Regions from separate parts of the Bacillus sp. XB1 genome, predicted to be linked through region 2. Evidence: riboswitches for the same ligand, from Rfam matches in the RefSeq annotation. Region 2 holds a riboswitch; each other region holds the start of a gene.
The links. Region 2 has a riboswitch for S-adenosylmethionine ahead of ACK1U5_RS11345 (Na+/H+ antiporter NhaC family protein). Riboswitches for the same ligand answer to the same signal wherever they lie in the genome.
Positions count from the first base shown of each region.

Region 1: it holds a riboswitch for S-adenosylmethionine, as region 2 does, so the genes downstream of both, ACK1U5_RS26470 (peptide ABC transporter substrate-binding protein) here and ACK1U5_RS11345 (Na+/H+ antiporter NhaC family protein) in region 2, are expected to answer to the same signal.
Region 3: it holds a riboswitch for S-adenosylmethionine, as region 2 does, so the genes downstream of both, ACK1U5_RS05360 (ECF-type riboflavin transporter substrate-binding protein) here and ACK1U5_RS11345 (Na+/H+ antiporter NhaC family protein) in region 2, are expected to answer to the same signal.

Region 1 covers NZ_JBNRIL010000007.1:52,232-59,075, forward strand. Annotated here, with positions in the region: gene modA (molybdate ABC transporter substrate-binding protein) at 1-343, shown strand, start outside; gene modB (molybdate ABC transporter permease subunit) at 349-1,023, shown strand; gene ACK1U5_RS26450 (GRP family sugar transporter) at 1,324-2,175, shown strand; partial or broken gene ACK1U5_RS26455 (nicotinamide riboside transporter PnuC) at 2,243-2,344, opposite strand; gene proC (pyrroline-5-carboxylate reductase) at 2,461-3,264, shown strand; gene ACK1U5_RS26465 (aldo/keto reductase) at 3,266-4,099, shown strand; SAM riboswitch class I at 4,252-4,356, shown strand; gene ACK1U5_RS26470 (peptide ABC transporter substrate-binding protein) at 4,489-6,129, shown strand; gene ACK1U5_RS26475 (peptide ABC transporter substrate-binding protein) at 6,534-6,844, shown strand, end outside.
Region 2 covers NZ_JBNRIL010000001.1:2,225,368-2,232,211, forward strand. Annotated here, with positions in the region: gene ACK1U5_RS11340 (lmo0954 family membrane protein) at 1-267, opposite strand, end outside; gene ACK1U5_RS11345 (Na+/H+ antiporter NhaC family protein) at 459-1,775, opposite strand; SAM riboswitch class I at 1,870-1,975, opposite strand; gene ACK1U5_RS11350 (DUF402 domain-containing protein) at 2,096-2,614, opposite strand; gene gltP (glutamate/aspartate:proton symporter GltP) at 2,683-3,957, opposite strand; gene ACK1U5_RS11360 (murein hydrolase activator EnvC family protein) at 4,453-5,727, shown strand; gene ACK1U5_RS11365 (hypothetical protein) at 5,829-5,993, shown strand; gene ACK1U5_RS11370 (sodium-dependent transporter) at 6,021-6,844, opposite strand, start outside.
Region 3 covers NZ_JBNRIL010000001.1:1,062,286-1,069,129, forward strand. Annotated here, with positions in the region: gene ACK1U5_RS05340 (sensor histidine kinase) at 1-338, shown strand, start outside; gene ACK1U5_RS05345 (YjcZ family sporulation protein) at 440-547, opposite strand; gene ACK1U5_RS05350 (energy-coupling factor transporter transmembrane component T family protein) at 684-1,484, opposite strand; gene ACK1U5_RS05355 (ABC transporter ATP-binding protein) at 1,477-3,177, opposite strand; gene ACK1U5_RS05360 (ECF-type riboflavin transporter substrate-binding protein) at 3,188-3,736, opposite strand; SAM riboswitch class I at 3,877-3,992, opposite strand; gene ACK1U5_RS05365 (aspartate/glutamate racemase family protein) at 4,147-4,827, shown strand; gene ACK1U5_RS05370 (macrolide family glycosyltransferase) at 4,919-6,106, opposite strand; gene lepB (signal peptidase I) at 6,365-6,844, opposite strand, start outside.

The sequences.
Region 1 (6,844 bases), on a different contig from region 2:
TGTACCTGCTGGCAAATATGCAAAGGCTTCTCTAACACACGAAAACCTTTGGAATGATGTTCAAAATAAAGTCGTATTTACAAAAGATGTTCGCCAAGTGTTAACATATGTAGAAACAGGGAATGTCGATGCTGGCATCGTATACAAAACAGATGCTCTCATTTCGGATAAAGTAAAGATTGGTGAGACAGCAGCAGCTACTTCTCATGAGCCAATCCACTATCCTTTAGGTGTTATAAAGGAATCTAAACATAAGAAAGAGGCGACTTCATTTTATGAGTATTTGCAGTCAAAAGATGCACAATCTATCTTTAAGAAATATGGATTTACAGTTCTGTCGTAATCACTATGAGCATTGATGCTATTTTATCGCCTGTCTTTCTATCTTTAAGAGTAGCTGCGTGCGCCACTATTCTCGTTACAATTTTAGGGACAATTGTCGGGCGAGCACTAGCTCGCTCCTCATGGCGATATAAAGTACTATTAGAAACCATATTTTTATTACCAATGGTACTTCCACCAACTGTTATCGGCTTCTTTCTCATTATCATCTTTGGAAACAACAGCCCGATCGGAAAGTGGGTTGAATCATTATTTCAGCAGTCTATTATGTTCACATCTACTGCTGCGATTATCGCTTCTACAGTTGTTGCATTTCCGCTTATGTACCAATCAGCGAAAACGGGATTTTCTATCGCAAATGTACAAATTGAAGAAAGTGCTCGTGACCTTGGCGCAAGTGAATATCAAGTTTTTCTGCACGTTACACTTCCACTCGCATTTCCTGCCTTACTAAGCGGGATGATTTTGAGCTTTGTCCGCGCGCTCGGTGAGTTTGGTGCTACACTCATGTTTGCTGGGAACATTCCTGGTAAAACACAGACAATCCCAACTGCAATTTACATGGCTATTGATGCAAGTAATATGCAACTCGCCTGGACACTTGTAGTTATTACTATCGGTATGTCACTCGTATTTCTACTATGTATTCAACTTATTAATAAAAGAATTACTAACTCTTAAAGCAGCTTTTGTCGAAGCTGCTTCTTTATTTCTTAGGAAATAAAATATACCAATGGGAAATAACTGAATTTTACCTCTTATTTAAATATACATTTTATTTGAATTCACTTTCTAAAATAGGCAATTTCCTGTTATTATATGGAGGTGTTTCAAAAAATGAAGAAATGAAAACGCATTTATATTGTGAATTCTTCATCCTGTTTTAGCGATCGGTAATCTTCTACTCTATTAGTGGGGCATTACCGATCGTTAGAACGATATGTAACTATATTGGTATAGCAAACCGAAGGGAGTCTTGTAATGGACATTTTATTAGCGCTTCTTCCTGCAATTGCATGGGGAAACATCTTATTAGTAAGCGTAAAAATGGGCGGTGGTGCATATAGCCAAACGGTAGGTATGACAATCGGTGCTCTATTCTTCGCAACAATTATGTATGTATTTACTCAACCAGCTTTAACAATGACAATCTTAATTGTTGGTTTTATTTCAGGTTTATTCTGGGCTTTAGGACAAGTAAACCAATTAAAAACAGTTGAAAAACTAGGTGTTTCAACTACTGTAACGATTTCTACTGGTATGCAACTTGTTGCAACTTCTATCTTTGGGGTTATCGCTTTCCGTGAGTGGACTACTACTACAACGATCATTCTGGGAACGATTGCAATCCTATTAATTGTAGTTGGTGTTGTATTCACATCATTAGATGATAAAGAAAATGCTCAGCCACCTGGACAATTGAAAAAAGGACTTCTTACTTTAATTGTTTCTACTTTCGGCTATCTTGTATATGTAATTATTATTCGTTGGTATAATATTGATGGTTGGTCTGCTATTTTACCACAAGCAGTTGGTATGTTTGTTGGTGCGGTTGTACTGACGTCTAAACATAAACCGTTTAACAAATATGCAATCCGTAATGCTTTGTCTGGTTTACTATGGGGAACTGGAAACTTATTCTTACTTCTTTCATTACCACGTGTTGGAGTAGCAACAAGCTTCCCATTATCTCAAACTGGAATCGTTATCTCAACATTCGGTGCGATTGTATTCTTAGGTGAAAAGAAAACAAAACGTCAATTGATCTTTATTGCACTAGGTAGTGTTTTAATTATCGGCGGCGCTGTATTACTTGGTATGACAAAAGCATAATCTTATATTCTATTAGTAAACCCCTGAAGCATATATGCTTCAGGGGTTTTTCAATTCTAATTATTTTCTAGATATAATTATTTGTATGTTCTTGCCCCCTATAATTGTTCTTCCACTCTAGCAAACCAGCTACACATATAAAGAGATTAATAACAGTTAATATTAGCATGAATTTCCGCCTTCTCATTATCCATTCCATCTACGGTAAGTCTTTTCTTTTTACAACATTCTCTTAAAGATGATATCGTTTTTATAACATATCTCTACTAGAAAGGAATAAAGAATATGCTAACTAAACATCGAATTTTATTTATTGGTGCCGGTCGTATGGCAGAAGCTATATTTTCCGGATTACTTAAAACAAGCAAAGAGTACATCGAAGAAATTATCGTCTCTAATCGAAGCAACGTAGAAAAGCTAAAACAGTTACAACATCGATATAATGTGTCTACTGCAACAGATTGGAAACAGCATGTTACATCTGTTGATACGGTTGTTTTAGCAATGCCACCTTCTGCTCATGAAGAGTTATTAGCTGAGCTATCTCCGTTAATATCAAATCAACTAGTCGTAACAGTCGCAGCTGGCATTGGACCATCTTATTTAGAAGCTAGACTCCCAAAGGGCACGCCTGTTGCTTGGATTATGCCTAATACAGCTGCTGAAATTGGAAAATCTATCTCCTTATATACAATGGGACAATCAGTAAATGAGATGCATCAAGAAACCCTGCAACTGCTTTTAAAAGGTATTGGTACTTCGCAACTTTGTACTGAGGAAGAAGTTCATCAGCTTACTGCAGTTACTGGAAGTGCACCAGCCTTCCTTTATTACTTTGCTGAAAGCTTAATTGAAACAACAAAAAGTTATGGAGTCGATGAAGAAACCGCAAAACATCTTGTCATTCAAATGATTTCTGGCTCTGCTTCTATGCTCGAACAAACGCAAAATCCAGCTAACCTCCGCGAACAAGTAACAACGCCAGGTGGTTCCACAGCTGAGGGTCTCAAAACTTTATACGAATATAATTTTTCAGAGGCAATTCAAAAAGCAGTAGAAGCAACAAACAAAAAAGCTAGGGGGAAATAATATGATTTTAACAAGTTTAAAAGACTATACAACATTACATAACGGTGTAAAAATGCCTTGGTTTGGTTTAGGTGTTTTTAAAGTAGAAGATGGTTCAGAAGTAATTGATTCTGTAAAAGCAGCAATTAAAAATGGCTACCGCAGCATCGATACTGCAGCAATCTATCAAAATGAAGAAGGCGTTGGACAAGCGATTCGTGAATCCGGTGTTTCACGCGAAGAATTATTTATTACCTCAAAAGTATGGAATAGCGATCAAGGATATGAAACAACACTTCAAGCATTTGAAACTACATTAGAGAAATTAGGTCTAGAATATTTAGATTTATATTTAGTACATTGGCCTGTAAAAGGGAAATATACCGAATCATGGAAAGCATTAGAAAAACTTTATAAAGATGGCCGTGTTCGCGCTATCGGTGTGAGTAATTTCCACATTCACCACTTACAAGACGTATTTGAAATTGCTGAAATTAAGCCAATGGTCAACCAAGTGGAATACCACCCACGTTTAGCACAAGAAGAGTTACATGCATTCTGTAAAGAACATAATATTCAGCTTGAAGCTTGGTCACCATTAATGCAAGGACAACAACTAGATAATCCAACGTTACAAGAAATTGCGACAAAATATAATAAATCAACTGCGCAAATTATTTTACGCTGGGATTTACAAAACGAAGTTGTAACAATTCCCAAATCAATTAAAGAACATCGCATTATTGAAAATGCAAACATCTTCGACTTTGAATTAAGTGCTGATGATATGAAAGCAATTCAAGCTTTAAATGAAGATCGTCGCGTTGGTCCAGATCCAGATAACTTTAACTTCTAGTAGAAAAACCACTGCCCTATGCAGTGATTTTTCCATTTAATAAAACTGAAAATTTAAACTATATTTCATTTAGTTGACACTTCATTATTCAAGGTGTAAGATTTTGAATTATCAAAGAAACACAAAAATTAATAAAATTTATTCGTTTACTCATTGTATCAAGAGAGGTGGAGGGACTGGCCCTTTGAAACCTCGGCAACAGGTTCATTTTGAATACTGTGCCACTTCCTGCAAGCTTTATGCTTGAAAGATAGAATGAGGGACTTCGTTTATATACGGGTGCATAACTTGTACGTAAAAATCCCTCTTTCTCAATATGAAAAGAGGGATTTTTTATTTTTCATTTCCCTCATCATCATCCAAACTTAATTATTTAGGAGGAAAATCAAATGAAAAAGAAGTTTGTACCCGGTATTGCATCAGTTGTAGGAGTAAGTATTTTATTAACTGGTTGCGGTAGTTATAAAAACGAAGCAAGCGGAGCAAATGCAAAAGACGAGGCACCTAGTAAACAGGTTTTAAACTTATCTTCACCTACTGAAATACGAACAATGGATACGGCTCGTGCTACAGATACTGATTCTGGTCAAGTAATGAGAAACGTATTTGAAGGTTTGTATAATCTTGGTGAAGGTAACAAACCTGTTCCTGGTGTTGCAAAATCTCATGAAGTAAGTGGCGATAAAACGAAATACACATTCCATTTGCGAGATTCAAAATGGTCAAACGGCACTCCTGTTACAGCTAAAGATTTTGTGTTCGCTTGGCAAAGAGCCGTAGATCCAGCAACAGCCTCTGAATATGCATTTCTATTCTTTGATATTAAAAACGCAACAAAAATTAACAACAAAGAACTTCCAGCCGACCAACTTGGTGTAAAAGCAGTTGATGACCATACGTTTGAGGTAGAATTGGAGCGTCCTGTTCCGTATTTTATTAGCTTAACAGCGTTCCCAACATTTCTACCAATTAACGAGGAATTCTTTAAAGCACAAGGTGATAAGTACGCTTTAGAAGATAATACAATCTTGTACAACGGAGCTTTTACACTAAGCGATTGGAAGCACGAACAAAGCTTTAAATTCAAGAAAAACCCTACCTATTGGGATAAAGATACTGTCAAACTAGAAGAAATCAATTTTAACATCGTAAAAGAAAAATCAACAGAAGTAAATTTATTCGAGTCAAAACAATTAGATCGTATAAAACTAACATCTGACTTCGTCGATAAATATAAAAAGGATGCTAACTTTAAAGAACGTCCAAACGTAGGCGTACAATTTTTACGTATGAATCAACAAAACAAAGTGCTTCAAAACGTTTCTGCACGCCAAGCAATTGATCAAACAATTGATAGAAAATCCTTTGTAAATACGTTATTAAATGATGGATCTACACCAACATTTGGTCTCGTTCCAAAAAACTTTGCAAAAGGACCTGAAGGAAAAGACTTCCGTACTGCAAATGGCGATTTAACAAAAGTTGATACAAAATCTGCACAAGAGTTATGGAAAAAAGCTAAACAAGAGCTTGGTTCTGAAAAGATAACATTAGAATTATTAACGAGTGATGCTGACCTTGATAAGAAAACTGGTGAATTCTTAAAAGGACAACTAGAAAAGAATCTAGATGGATTAACAGTAAATATAAAACCGCAACCGCGTAAGCAACAAGTTTCGCTTTTATTAAAAGGTGACTACGAAATCGGAATTGATGGCTGGAGCCCTGACTTTGCGGATCCAATTACATTCCTTGAGCTATTTACAACGAATAACCCTTATAACTTAGATCATTACTCTAATAAGGAATTCGATGAAACAATAGCAAAAGTGAAAACAACTTTAGCTGGTGATGAAAAAGCTCGCTGGGAAGCATTACTAGCATCCGAGAAAATATTATTTAAAGACTCTGTTATCGCTCCTCTTTACCAAAAAGGCGAATCTTATTTAGAACGTTCTTATGTGAAAGGAATTGTGCAAGTAGACTTTGCAGGGCAATTAAACTTCAAGTGGGCAAAAATTGAAAAATAAAGTGAAACTTTAATAAGTGGGGGTTTCTTCATCCCCACTTATTATTAGCCCACACCAATTGTTTTTTTAGCAAAATATATTAAAAATAGGTTCTCTCACACATGAAAATCGCTTTTTCAATATATTATTCTAAGAAATTAACAATCTATTTTTATTATTGACATATAGTTCTTTCCAGTGTTAATATTCTAAATAATCAAAGAAACGAAATATTTCACCATCAAAATATAATGTCTACTACGTTGAAACATATAACGATAGATTATAGATCAACATGTATATACATATAGAACACCTGATTACCTATAAACAAATATTTATAATAGGTTTTATCTCCTTCTATAGCTACTTCAAGACATGGACATTATGACGTTACGAACAACACATTTAGGGAGGAACGAACAATGAAGAAAAAAGTTATACCTGTTGTTGCATCTGTTTTAGGGGCAAGTCTATTACTAACTGCTTGCGGGGGAAATAAGGATAATGCAAGCGGAGCGAAAGCAAACGATAAAGCACCTGATAAACAGGCAATTAACTTATCATTCGCTTCAGAAATTCCAACAATGGATGTTGCAAAAGCAACGGATGGGGAATCCATGAACGTAATGCGCAATGTTTTTGAAGGGTTATATGCAATGGGAGAAGATAATAAACCGGTTCCTGGTGTCGCTGAGTCGGTTGACATTAGTCCCGATAAAACAAAATATACATT
Region 2 (6,844 bases):
TTTTTTCCACTCACGGTATCCGTAGTATAAAACCACTAAAGCAGCGATACCGATTAATGCTGGCGAATGAGAAAGTGCAATGGATAAACCGATTAAACCAACAATCCCCCAAGCTAACTTTCCAAAAAATGATTTAGCTCGCACAAATGATTTATAGCTCCAATATACAACTCCTGCTCCGATTGCAAATCCTACAATACCAGCAAGACTACCAAGAGCAATTAAAGCCAAAATACCGGCTGCGATAAACGCTAGAAATTGTTTCATCTTGTGCTTGCCTCCCTTCGATTTGATACTCTTATCTTAACTATTTTTTCATCTTTCCATAACGAGCTTAAGAACCGTTTTTAACTCAGACTTAAGACCGAGTCATATTCAGCCCTTTACAGCCCTTTACGCAAAAAAACGTGCAGAGTCTATCCTCTGCACGTTTTTTAATTACTAACATTCATATTAAATTAAGCTGTTTTATGATACTCTTTTTTCTCAGCTACTTTCGAAAACCTTGGAAACCCAATTAAAATAGAAGCAATCCCACATACTCCAACTAAGATTGGATAAAATGCATATGGCAACAATTCAACCGGAGATAACGCTGCAAATCCTGCTGCCGTTAACATTTGGGCACCGTACGGAATTAATCCTTGCACACAACATGAGAAAAGATCTAATACACTCGCTGATTTACGAGGGTCTATTTCATATTGATCTGCAATATTTTTTGCAAGCGGGCCTGTAAAGATAATTGAAATCGTATTATTCGCTGTACACATATTCGTCATACTCACTAAACCAGCAATACCAAATTCCGCTCCTTTTTTCGAACGAATATTACGTGTTAATATATTCATTAAATATTGAATACCACCATTATATTGGATTAATTCAACCATACCGCCAATTAATATAGCAAGTAATACTAACTCCATCATACCGCCCATTCCAGTCGTTACACTTTTAAAGAAACTTTCTAACGTGTAACTTCCATCTATAAGACCGATAACACCAGATAGTACAGTTCCACCAGTTAATACAATAAGTACATTCCAGCCAAGTAGCGCTGTAATCAGTACTCCTGCGTACGGTAAAATCTTTATCCAATCAAAGCTATGTGCTTTAATCTGCGTGTCACTCCCTGAAGTAACTATTACTAATAGTACAATTGTAATAATAGCTGCTGGTAACACAATTAAAAAGTTCGTTTTAAACTTATCTTTCATTTCTGTTCCTTGTGAACGAACAGCTGCGATTGTTGTATCTGAAATAAATGATAAATTATCACCAAACATCGCTCCGCCAACAACAGTAGCCATTGCAAGCGCAATTGAGATATCAGTTTGACCACTAATACCTACAGCAATCGGCGCTAATGCTGCAATTGTTCCCATTGAAGTTCCCATCGCTAATGAAATAAATGCACCAATAACAAAGATTCCAGCTACGATAAATCCTGGCGGTAAAATAGTTAACGCTAAATTAACAGTTGAGTCTACTCCACCCATTCCTTTAGCAGTTTCAGAAAATGCACCTGCAAGCACAAAAATTAATACCATAATCATAATATCCGGATTTCCTGCACCTTTAGCGAACCGCTCTACTTTCACATTAAAACTTTCTTTACGATTCATCACTAAAGCGACTCCTACAGCAATTGAAATCGCTACAAGTATCGGCAATTTATAGAAATCACCTGTAATAATCCCAGAACCAATAAATAGCGCCAAAAATATCCCAAGTGGTAATAAAGCTAAACCATTTCCTCTCGTTTCTTTCAAAGTACCATCTCTCCTTAGTTTCAACCTTTTTCTAATGAATAACAAAAGACCTCTTCCGATGAGAAGAGGTCTTATACATCTATAAGAAACGCTCTTCTCATCTTTCAAGCACACGCTTGCTGGATTTGGCACAGCACTCTGAAATCGAGTCCGCTGCCGAGGCATCGTAGGGCCAGTCCCTCCGCCTCTCTTTATAAGAAGGTTTCATATTTATTTTTTAATAATAATTTCTTCCCTAACTTTACTCGCTTACAAAACAAAAGTCAATTATTTTTTGTATAGATTTTTTTGGTAATTATACAAAAATTTGAATACAACAATCATTTTAACTTTTCTATTTCTTCTTTTAATATTGAAATCCAATAAAATTCACTATTTTTTATTGTTGCTAATATCCATTTCGTAGTGTACCAAGCTAACTCATACTCTTCCTTCGTGACATCGCCACTTTTATAAGCATCCTCTAGCTCCTCTTCATCTAATACATACACCTTACCGCTAGGTAATAATACTACATCTAAATATAAATCATCAAAATAAGGTAAACCACGATCATCTATTTTATATTCTTTCGCCACATCGATATAATATTGCACTAATTTTTTCTGATCATCTAACATAGCGGTAATCGCAAAGTTTTTCCCGTCTATGAAATATTGAATCCACGTATACTGATCCGCTGCAATACAAAGTTCTTCACCATCATATTCTTTACAACTAGACTCTCTCACCTTTTTTATATCCAGTATTCCGAGCATTCCCTCTTCCACTTGCTTAACCGTATAACTCTTTTCTATTAGTCTCTTCCACGAAGAACCGTCACCATATTTACGTTTCATTATGTCTGCTCCTCTTCTATATACAGAAAAGCTCCCACATATTATGTGAGAGCTTGTTCATATTATAATTAAGCCGCTTGACCCTTTTCAGAAATCTCTTTTAAATAAGCTTGTCCTTTTTCAGCGTCATATTGACCTTCCCACTTAGACATAACTACAGCTGCTAAAGAGTTTCCTACAACGTTAACTGCTGTACGAGCCATATCTAAAATACGGTCAATACCAGCAATGAACGCTAAGCCTTCAGGTGGAATACCTACTGTACCAAGTGTCGCTAATAATACAACGAATGATACGCCCGGTACACCTGCGATACCTTTTGATGTAACCATTAATACAAGCAATAATGTAATTTGTTGTGTAATAGATAAATCAATACCGTACATTTGCGCTAAGAAAATAGCCGCAATTGCTTGATATAAAGTTGATCCATCTAAGTTAAATGAATAACCTGTCGGAATAACGAAAGATGTAATTGCTTTCGGACAACCGAATTTCTCCATTTTCTCCATGATTTTTGGTAAAACTGTTTCTGAGCTTGCTGTAGAATACGCTAAGATCAGCTCGTCTTTTAAAATCTTAAAGAATTGGAAAATGTTGATTCCAAATATTTTCGCTGTAAGTCCTAAGACAACTACGACGAAGAAGATCATTGCCCCATATACGACAATTAGTAATTTCCCTAATGGAATTAATGAAGCAAGACCAAATGTAGAAACTGTAACACCAATTAGTGCAAACACACCAAATGGTGCAAATTTCATAACTTGGTTTGTTACGTAAAACATTGCGTCAGCTACACCTTGGAAAAATTGAAGAACTGGTCTTCCTCTTTCACCAATTGCTGCTACACCTAAACCAAATAGTACAGAGAAGAAGATAATAGCAAGCATATCTCCGTCAGCTAACGACTTCATAATGTTCGTTGGAACAATATTTACAAACGTATCTGCAAATGAATGACTTTGTACTTGCTCTGTCGTATGTGTATATTTCGAAATATCTGTCTTTGTTAACTGCTCCATATTTACGCCTTTTCCTGGTTGGAAAATATTCGCTATTAATAGACCAACAATAATTGCAATTGTTGTAATAATTTCAAAGTAAAGAATTGTTTTTCCGCCTAGTCGACCTAGTTTTTTAACATCGCCAACACCAGCAACCCCAACAACAATACTTGCTACAACAATCGGTACAACGATCATTTTAATTAATCGGATGAAAATATCACCAATTGGTTGTAAGTACTTCACAACAGCTGGATTATCAAAGAAAATCGCCCCAACCGCAATACCAAGCGCAAGCCCTATTAATATTTGCCATGCAAGTCCTATTCTTTTCATATTTGTTGTAACCCCCTCTTCGATGTGTCACTCTATCTCTCATTCTATCTCTATAAAACTAAGAAATTAAGAGTATTACATATTATTCGACAATTCACTACATTTTGTCCCTGTTAAAAATCATAAATCAAAAATTTAAATCTGACAACAAAATAACTTTGCCCGAACACAAATAATTTTCTTGACAAAAAGCAGACCCATGTCAGAAAACCTAACATGAGAACGATTCCTCACTAGTGTTTTATTAGCTTTCCAAGTAATATTTCACCTCATAAAAACGATTACTTTCCTTCTTCATTTTACAGATTAATTCCAAAATATACCTTTGTTACACATATGAATAAAATGTATGTACTATGACAATTACAGTTAAAAAATGATAAATTCCGACAAAACTTAGCAATTTTATAAAGTTTTCTTTACATTATGATTACAACGATAGACACTCTTCTTCTTATGATATATAACATTCATAGAGAAAGGAGTCAGACAACTATGAAAAAGAAATTTGCAGCGTTTAGTGTTTTAGCAGCAGGAACGATTTTTGCTTCCCCGTTACTTTCACCCGTATACGCTGAAACAAATCAAGATAAATTATCTAACATTCAATCTGAATTAGAAGGCAAACAAAGTGACTTACAAAATAAATCAGTCGAGAAAGAACAAATAGAAAAAGAAATTCAAGAATTACAGAAGAAAATTGATGAATTAACTACTTCTATTAATAAAAACGAAGCTGAATTAAACGATACAAAAAAAGAAATTAGCAAAACTCAACAAGTAATTGCTGACAAAAAGAAACATATAGAACAATTACAAACAAACATAGATACACGTCAGGAAGTTATTAAACAACGATTACAATCTATGCAAGAAAAACCGCGTACCAATATCATTACAGAGGTACTAACAAATTCTTCAAATATTGCCGATCTTGTTGATAATATGTACTCCGTAAGTTTAATATTAAACAACGATACAGATATTGTAAAAAAACAAACATCTGATCAAAATGCTGTAACGTCAGAAAAAGAGGCTGTTGAGAAAAAAGAACAACAACTGAAAGAATCTGAGCAAAAACTAGAACAAAAACAGCAAGAATTACAAAATAACCAACAACAGCAACAAACTCTTATTAACGATCTACATACGAAAGTAGCAAAAGTAGATTCAGAGATTGAAGGATTAGAAGAATCCAAAGGCATTTTAGAAAATCAACGTCAAGCTGTTCAAAAAGCAATTGAAGAAGAAAAACGTGCCGAAGAAGCTCGTAAAGCGGAAGAAGCTCGCCAGGCAGAAGAGGCTCGCAAACAACAAGCTACTAAATCTGCTCAAGCAACTCAAGCGGCCCCAACACCACATGATACAAATATCGGTGGCTTTATCAAACCAGCAGCTGGATCAAAAACTTCCGGATTTGGTGTACGTTCTTTAGATAATCATAAAGGAATTGACATCGCTGCTTCGGGAACGGTTCCAATTATCGCCGCTGCAGATGGCGTTGTTATTCGTTCAGAATTATCATCTAGTTACGGAAACGTAGTGTATTTATCTCACCGTATAAACGGAAAAACATATACGACAGTATATGCTCATATGAATAGCCGTTCTGTATCGAATGGACAAACTGTAAAACAAGGCGATCAGCTTGGATTTATGGGGAACACGGGCCAATCATACGGACAACATTTACACTTCGAACTTCATCTTGGAGAATGGAATGTCGGCAAGACAAACGCAGTTGACCCATCTCCTTATATCGGATTATAAAAAACCTCGGTGCCTACCGAGGTTTTTTATTTACACTTCACACAATATAGGCATTCTACATAGACTATAACTAAATGCCTATAGTTTACGGGGTGATCAATATGAATACGCAATTACAACAAAAAATAGAAGAAGCTAGAGAGACGTATATTGGCCGGATATTTACATTTGGCGGCTCAGTATTATTTTTAATCGGTTCATTCCTTGCAGTCACTACAGCCTATAAAGCATATAATCGTTTATTACACTCATCAACATCCACATAAAAAAAGACGGGAGATCCCCGCCTTTTTTTATGCAAACATTTTAAATACACCTATCGCATTTAAAAATACAATTATTACAGTTACCGGAATAACATAACGAAGTAAGAAGAACCAAATGTTAAATAACGTTTTCCCCTTCGTTTCCGTCACTTCTAATTCTTTCATCAATAACTCTTTACTCATTTTATTTGGTACAAATAATGAAATAGCTAGTACTCCTAACGGCAGCAATACGTTACTGACCGAAAAGTCGACTAAATCAAAGAATGTTTTCCCAAATATTTTCACGTCACTCATAATCCCAAATGATAACGCCGATGGAATACCGACTGCAAAAATAAGAATACCGATTAATAATGATGCTGATGGACGCTTCTTCTCATTACCTTTCGCAACAGATGCTACTACAATTTCAAGCATTGAAATTGCTGATGTTAAAGTCGCAAAGAAGAATAAAATTAAAAACATAATAAAGAAAAATTGACCAAATGGTATTTTTGCAAATACTGCTGGAAGGACGATAAACAGTAGTCCTGGTCCTTCAGTCGGTTTAACTCCCAACGCAAAAATCGCTGGGAAAATTGCTAATCCTGCAAGTACTGTAACAAAAACCGTTAAACTTACAATAGATGTTGCTGATTTCGCTAAATGTTCCTCTTTCTTTAAATACGAACTATACGTTACCATTACCGAGGCACCTACAGTTAGCGAGAAGAAAGATTGTCCCATCGCATATAAAATCGTATCTGCTGTAAGCTTTGAAAAATCTGGCTTTAAGAAGAACTCTACTCCAGCAAAAGCACCATCGAGTGTTAGCGCACGAACAATAATCGCAATAAATAAAATAAATA
Region 3 (6,844 bases), 1.2 Mb from region 2:
TTGGTAATAAACAGCACTTTCAACAATGTTTTTTAAACTTAATAAAGAACAGTATTGAAGCGATGCCTAATGGTGGTACCTTAAATATTTCCTCATCTATCAATAATAGTAAAGTTGAAATACGAATTGAAGATAGCGGAGTTGGAATGTCACAGGAGCAAATACATCGATTCGGTGAACCGTATTTTAGTACAAAAACAAAAGGAACCGGTTTAGGTACAATGGTTGCTGTTAAGATTATTGAGACGATGCATGGAAGTTTAAAAATCCGAAGTATCGTTAGTAAAGGAACGACTTTAACGATTACGTTCCCGAAATATAGTAAGAATACGCATTAAAACAAATAAAAAAGGAGCATAGTCGCTCCTTTTTTATTTGTTTCGATACATAAGTATCTTCAATGTTTTTTTAGTTTACATTTGTGAAGACTAATTAAAAATTAGTATCCTCCGCCCCAGCAGCTGCATCCTACAATTATTAATAGAATGAATAACACAACTAATAAAGCGAAACCTCCACCAAAACCACAAGAACCACCGTAACTCATATTTTCTCCTCCTTTTGGTTTGAAAACTAATAGGTAGTTGATCATTTTAACTGGTTCGTATTATACATTATGTATATATCCCTTTTTTGAGCATGTCTACATAAAAATAAGTAAAAGCACTCGTTTAAAGAGTGCTTTAAAATGGATACCAAAAGTTTTGAAATACGTTTAATTTTAAATATACCGCAACAATAAATATGAAAATACCGGCAAATAAAGCGATGAAATCTTCACGTTTCGCCTTACTTGTATAAAACCATGTACGTTTATCCTTCTTTCCAAATCCTCTTAAATCCATTGCATTTGAAACCGTATCTATTCTTTCTAGAGAATGAATGATCAGTGGCCAGAAAATTAAAACACGGTTCTTCATACGAACCCATAAACTTGCTTCTCCTTTTTCAAAAGCCACCCCTCTCGCTTCTTGCGCGTGTTTAATAATTTTATACTCAGACTGGATGTCAGGAATATAACGTAGTGCAATATTTATTGCATAAGTAATCTTATAATGAATACCAAGTTTACTTAAGTTACTTACAAATTCGCTTGGATCTGTCGTGTAAATAAAAAGAAGTGTAAATGGTAATAACGTAAAATACTTTAATGAAAGTGTAGCTGCATAAAATAATGTTTCATATGTAATCGTTGCATATCCAACATGTAAAAACGCGGTATATGATTCAGTTAATTCAGATCCATGAGTTGGTGTAATCAATAAAATCATGACAGAGTTTAATAAACTAAATGTAAATATGACACTAAAAACAATTAAAATTTTACGAAATGGAATTTTAGCAATGCTGAGCCCGATACACCCAATAATAAATAATATTAGCAACACCCGAAAATCAAAAAACAAAAAAGTAAGCGTCATACAAAAAATAAATAAAAACAATTTCACTATCCCATCCATACGATGAAAATATGTACTATGCACCTTCCTCCCTCCTATTACTGTCTAAATAAAGCTCCATAAATTTTTCTGGACATGCAATCCCACTAAATTTAACAAGCTTGGTTAAAGAACTCTCTCTTAAGTTGGCTCTTTGTAACGTTTCTTGATCGCCTAATACATCAAACACTGTATTATCCGCAATAATTTTCCCTTCATGTAGAACTACTGCACGGTCTGTATATTCTAGCGCGAGATTCATATCGTGAGTGATAAAAACAAATGAAATTCCCTTTTTAGCTAGGTTTTTAATAAAAGACATAAATTGTTTATAGTGATAATAATCTTGTCCCGCTGTCGGTTCATCTAATATGATAAGTTTAGGATTTGTTGTTAATACAGATGCGATTGTTAATCTCTTTTTTTGCCCATAGCTTAGTGCTTGAATTGGCCAATTACGAAATGGATATAAACCACAAATTTTTAAAGTTCCTTCTACTCTATTCTTAATTTCTTCCTTAGAAAAATTATGTAATGTTAATGTAAATGAAACTTCTTCAAAAACAGTAGGCTGTGTAATCATATGATTTGGATTTTGCATCACGTAAGATATGATTTCCCCACGTTTACGAATAGACCAAGAACTAATATCTTCACCTTTTAACAAGATTTTCCCATTTTTCATTTTGTTTATGCCTATAAGACTATGAGCTAATGTTGATTTCCCTGCTCCATTATGTCCTAACAGTGCCACAATTTCTCCTTCATATATTGAAAGGTTTACATTTTCTAATACTTTTTGTTTATTAGAGTATGAAAATGATAAATTCTCCACTTTAAGTAATTCCTTGTTTTTAGTATTCCCTTTTAATATGACTTGTTTCTCCATCCACTCTTTTATAACATTGCTTACCTTTTCTTTTTGAAGGTTTTCCATTGGATATATTACGTCATTATTACTATCAAAATGTAATCTCTTTAATGCTTCGATGTAAATAGGCTCTCTTAAGCCGATACGTGGTAATATATTTGACGCTAAGATTTCTTTTGGTGTTCCTATCGCAATGACTTTACCTTCATCAATTAATATAACTTTGTCTAAATCCAGGTTTAAAATTTCTTCTATTCTATGTTCGATAATAACAATCGTTTTATTATATTGTTCATGTATATCTTTCATAAGTTTTATCGTATGTAAGGCGCTTAGTGGATCTAAATTAGCTAACGGTTCATCGAACAATAATATATCCGCATTTGTTGTTAATAAACCCGCTAGAGAAACTGTTTGCTTTTGACCTCCTGATAATTCATGTGGACTTTGTTTATGAAACGTATGCATCTTCACCTTTCTTAATGAGTCCGAAACAATCTTTTTCATGTCATCTTGCTTTACACATTCATTTTCTAAATAAAAAGCTACATCTTCTTCTACTGTCAGACCAATAAATTGAGCATCTTGATCTTGCAAAATTGTTCCTACCTGTTTACTTTGTTCAAAAATACTTCCTTCCCTCGGGTCTTTACCGGCAATTAAAACGTTACCTGTACTATTCCCTTCGTAAGAAAATGGGATTAGCCCATTTATACAATGAGCTAATGTCGACTTTCCTGAACCACTTCGTCCAGCAATTAGCACTTTTTCCCCAGGGTATATATGAAAGGTAATATCACTTAAAGTAGGCTGCGCAGCATGCCCATATTGAAAGGTGAATTGTTCAAACGAAATAATTGGTTGCATGTTGACATCCCTACTTTTCAATTTTTAAATGTGTATGTTTCTTATTGGATTTCGCCAGACCAATTGTAAGTGGCAATCCAAGTACTAAGAAAACGATGACATCGGAAATTGTTGCTCCTAATACTTGTATAACAATTTTGTCAAATGGTTCCCCCATCACAATAATATCGAATGCCCCAGCAAATATAATAGCAATGACAATACCAACTAGCCCAGTAATTGCTAAATAAGAAATATCCCCCTTCTTAAATGACCCGTTTTTCACACTAAAACCAACTCTTTTTTGAATAAGCCCCATTGAAAAACCAATAATACCTGAACTAATAACCCATCCCCACCAAATACCCCAGCCAGCAATCGTATCTGTTACGGTATGACCGATAAGTCCGATTAACAGTCCTGCCACTGGACCAAATAATGCTCCAAAAACAGTTAATATAGCTAATGCTGGTTTAATAAATGTATTCGGTGCAATAGAAAATCCCCAAAGTCCTAATATCCCGTATAATGCTGCTCCAATACCGATTGCTACTACTAACTTTGTTGATAATTTGTTCATGACAATTCCCCTCTCATATTAGTCAACTTTTATTACTCTATATTTAATTTAAAAATGAATTATGCATCGACACTCCCTTTCTATACAACAAAAAAATGACCTCTTACATAAGAGGTCATTTTCTTTCACGTTCAAGAATCCTCTTATCTTTCAAAAAACACATCGTGTCCTCTGCGGAATTAGCACCTTCCTATAAAATTGCATAGGGGTTGCTGAGGTTTCTTAGGGCCGTTCCCTCCACCTCTCTGGATAAGTATTAATTTGTAATTCGTATTATGGCACTAAAGAATGTTAATTTCAACACTTTTCTTACTATTTTTATTTTTTTGTTAAATAGATCATTTAAATCATTGTATTCTTATCGGAATTATGAAATAATAAATTCAAAATCGTTTCGGGAGGAATGCATTATGAAAGTTATTGGTTTGATTGGAGGATTAAGTTGGGAATCTACATCATTATACTATAAACATATTAATACACTTACACTCTCTCAATACGATCAAAATGCAAAGTTAGTTTTATATAGTATGGACTTTGGTGAAGTAACTACTTTATTACAAAATCATCAATATGAAGAAGTGAAAAATGAACTAGTTACAGTTGCAAAGAAAGTTGAAAAATCTGGGGCTGAATGTTTATTAATGTGTTCAAATACCGTACATCTATTTGCCGAGGAAGTAGAACAAGCAATATCTATCCCGCTTCTTCACATTGGTGATGTAAGTGCTAAAGAAATGGTAGAACAGAGTATAAAGCGTATCGGACTATTAGGAACAAAACAAACGATGGAGCAAGATTTCTATAAATCACGATTAGCGAAATATAACATTGAGACAATTATCCCAAATGAAGAGGAAAGAACCTTTATCCACCATGTCATATTAGATGAATTAAGTAGAGGGATCATTTCAGAAACATCTAAAGAAAAGTTATTACAAATTACAAAATCATTAATTCAAAACGGCGCTGAAGGTATATTATTAGGCTGTACTGAAATACCTTTACTTATCTCCCAAAATGATCTTACTGTTCCCGTTTTTGATACTGCTTTTTTACACGCAAATACTGCTGTGCAATTTGCTGGATAAGAATATACAAGCATAAAGGTGAGAACCTCTATGCTTGTATACAGTTACGACTATTTATCCCGCTATTTATGGGTAGTAAAATCCCTACCGATTAAAGTTTTACTTTATTTAAAAGAGATTCAATAACTGCAATTGCTTCTTTTGAACCACCACATTCTAAAAAGCTATCATTAAGTTTTCTTATACCATGTTTATACTTTTCATTTGAAAGAACATCTGTTACGGCCTCTTTTAAAGTGTGCACATTAACATGTTCTTTCAATAGTCTATGTGCCGCTTCAAGCTCAGTTAATCTTTGCGCTATCATTGGCTGGTCTTTATCATGCGGTATTATTACAAATGGGACATTATAATGAATGGCATCGTGTACGCTATTCATACCGCCATGTGTAATAAAAACATCTGCTTCATTTAATATTTCTGATTGAGGTACATATGGAGCAATTATAAAATTATCTGGTGCTTTCTTAATTTTAGAAATATCATTTCTATCACCAATTGCCATTACAACTATCCCATCAAAATCTGAAAAAGTATCAATACAAGTATTAAAGAATGGTTCGAGTCCTTCAAGCAGTGTTCCCATTGAAATATAAATAACTTTCTTTTCTTTAAGTGATTCCAGTGGAAACTTTATATTTGTTTTACGCTTTGAAATACTCGGTCCAATAAAAATGTTATTTTCTCCGAACGATTCGTTATTAGGTTGGAAATAGCGACTTGTGTATACGAGACAAACATCACCCTTATTATTCATAAATTGAAGATTATTCTTTGGTTTTACTCCAAATTTATGTTCCATCTGATTTAGTAATTTTTCAGAGATTTCCTCTGGTTGGAATGGCATATCTGCATTTGGATGAAAAGGTAATGTCTTCAAAAATTCTGGCGGAATTAAAAATATAGGTGAGGACACTACACCTGGAACTTGTAAATACTCCTTTACTAACTCTCCTGCGCCAAATATATCATAAATTACGAAATCAAAATTTATACTTTCACATAATTGTTTCGTAATTTCTAATATATATAAAGAAGTTTGAACATGCACATGAAAGAAAGCATTTAACCCAGATGAGGTTTCAGCATCAATAGAAATCTCTTTTAATAGATCCGGATGAATATGTACAGTAGCTCCTAAATCTTCAATTCTATCCTTAAAGTTTGCCGTTGTAATATAATGTACGTTATCCCCTCGTTTAGTAAAAGCTTTTACTAAATTTAATGTAGGGTTTACATGTCCCTCTGCTGGAAAATTAACCACTAAAATATTTAGCACTTATTCCTCACTCCTTACATTTCATTGTTTTAATTAAGCATACTGTTATTTGTACAAGTAATCTTCCCCTAATAGTCCTAATATGCTTGCTACATTATATTGATAAATAATTTTCAGTCATCAACATAAAAAAAGCATCTACCTATGTAGATGCCTAACCGTGATAAGGAGTGTTCTGTGAGGTTAGAACAAGCTTTTCTGCTTGTCCTATGCTATTAATATATGATTGATTTTATAAAACGTGAATCGTTAATAGAATTATTTTATCCATTTTATATGATCAAATGGATAAAATACCATTTCTACTTTACCTATTATATTTGACTCATCAATAAGTCCAAGTGTATTCCTACTATCTTTACTATGATTACGATTATCACCTAACACAAATAATTTATGCGTAGGAACTTTTATTTCTCTAAAATTTGAAAAACGATTGGATACTTGTGACATATCTAAATGTATATACGACTCATCACGCTTTTTACCGTTAATAAATACCTCATCCTTTTTTAGTTGTATATTATCCCCCGATAATCCAATAATTCGTTTCACATAGTAAGTAGGCTCGTCTTCTTTTTTTATAATGACAACATCTCCATGATGAAAAGACGATAAACAGACATTTACCTTATTAACAAGTATATAATCTTTTTCATTCAAAGTAGGTTGCATCGAAATTCCTTCTACCATACAAAATAAAAAGGACTTATTAATAAAAATAACCCCTATTATAAT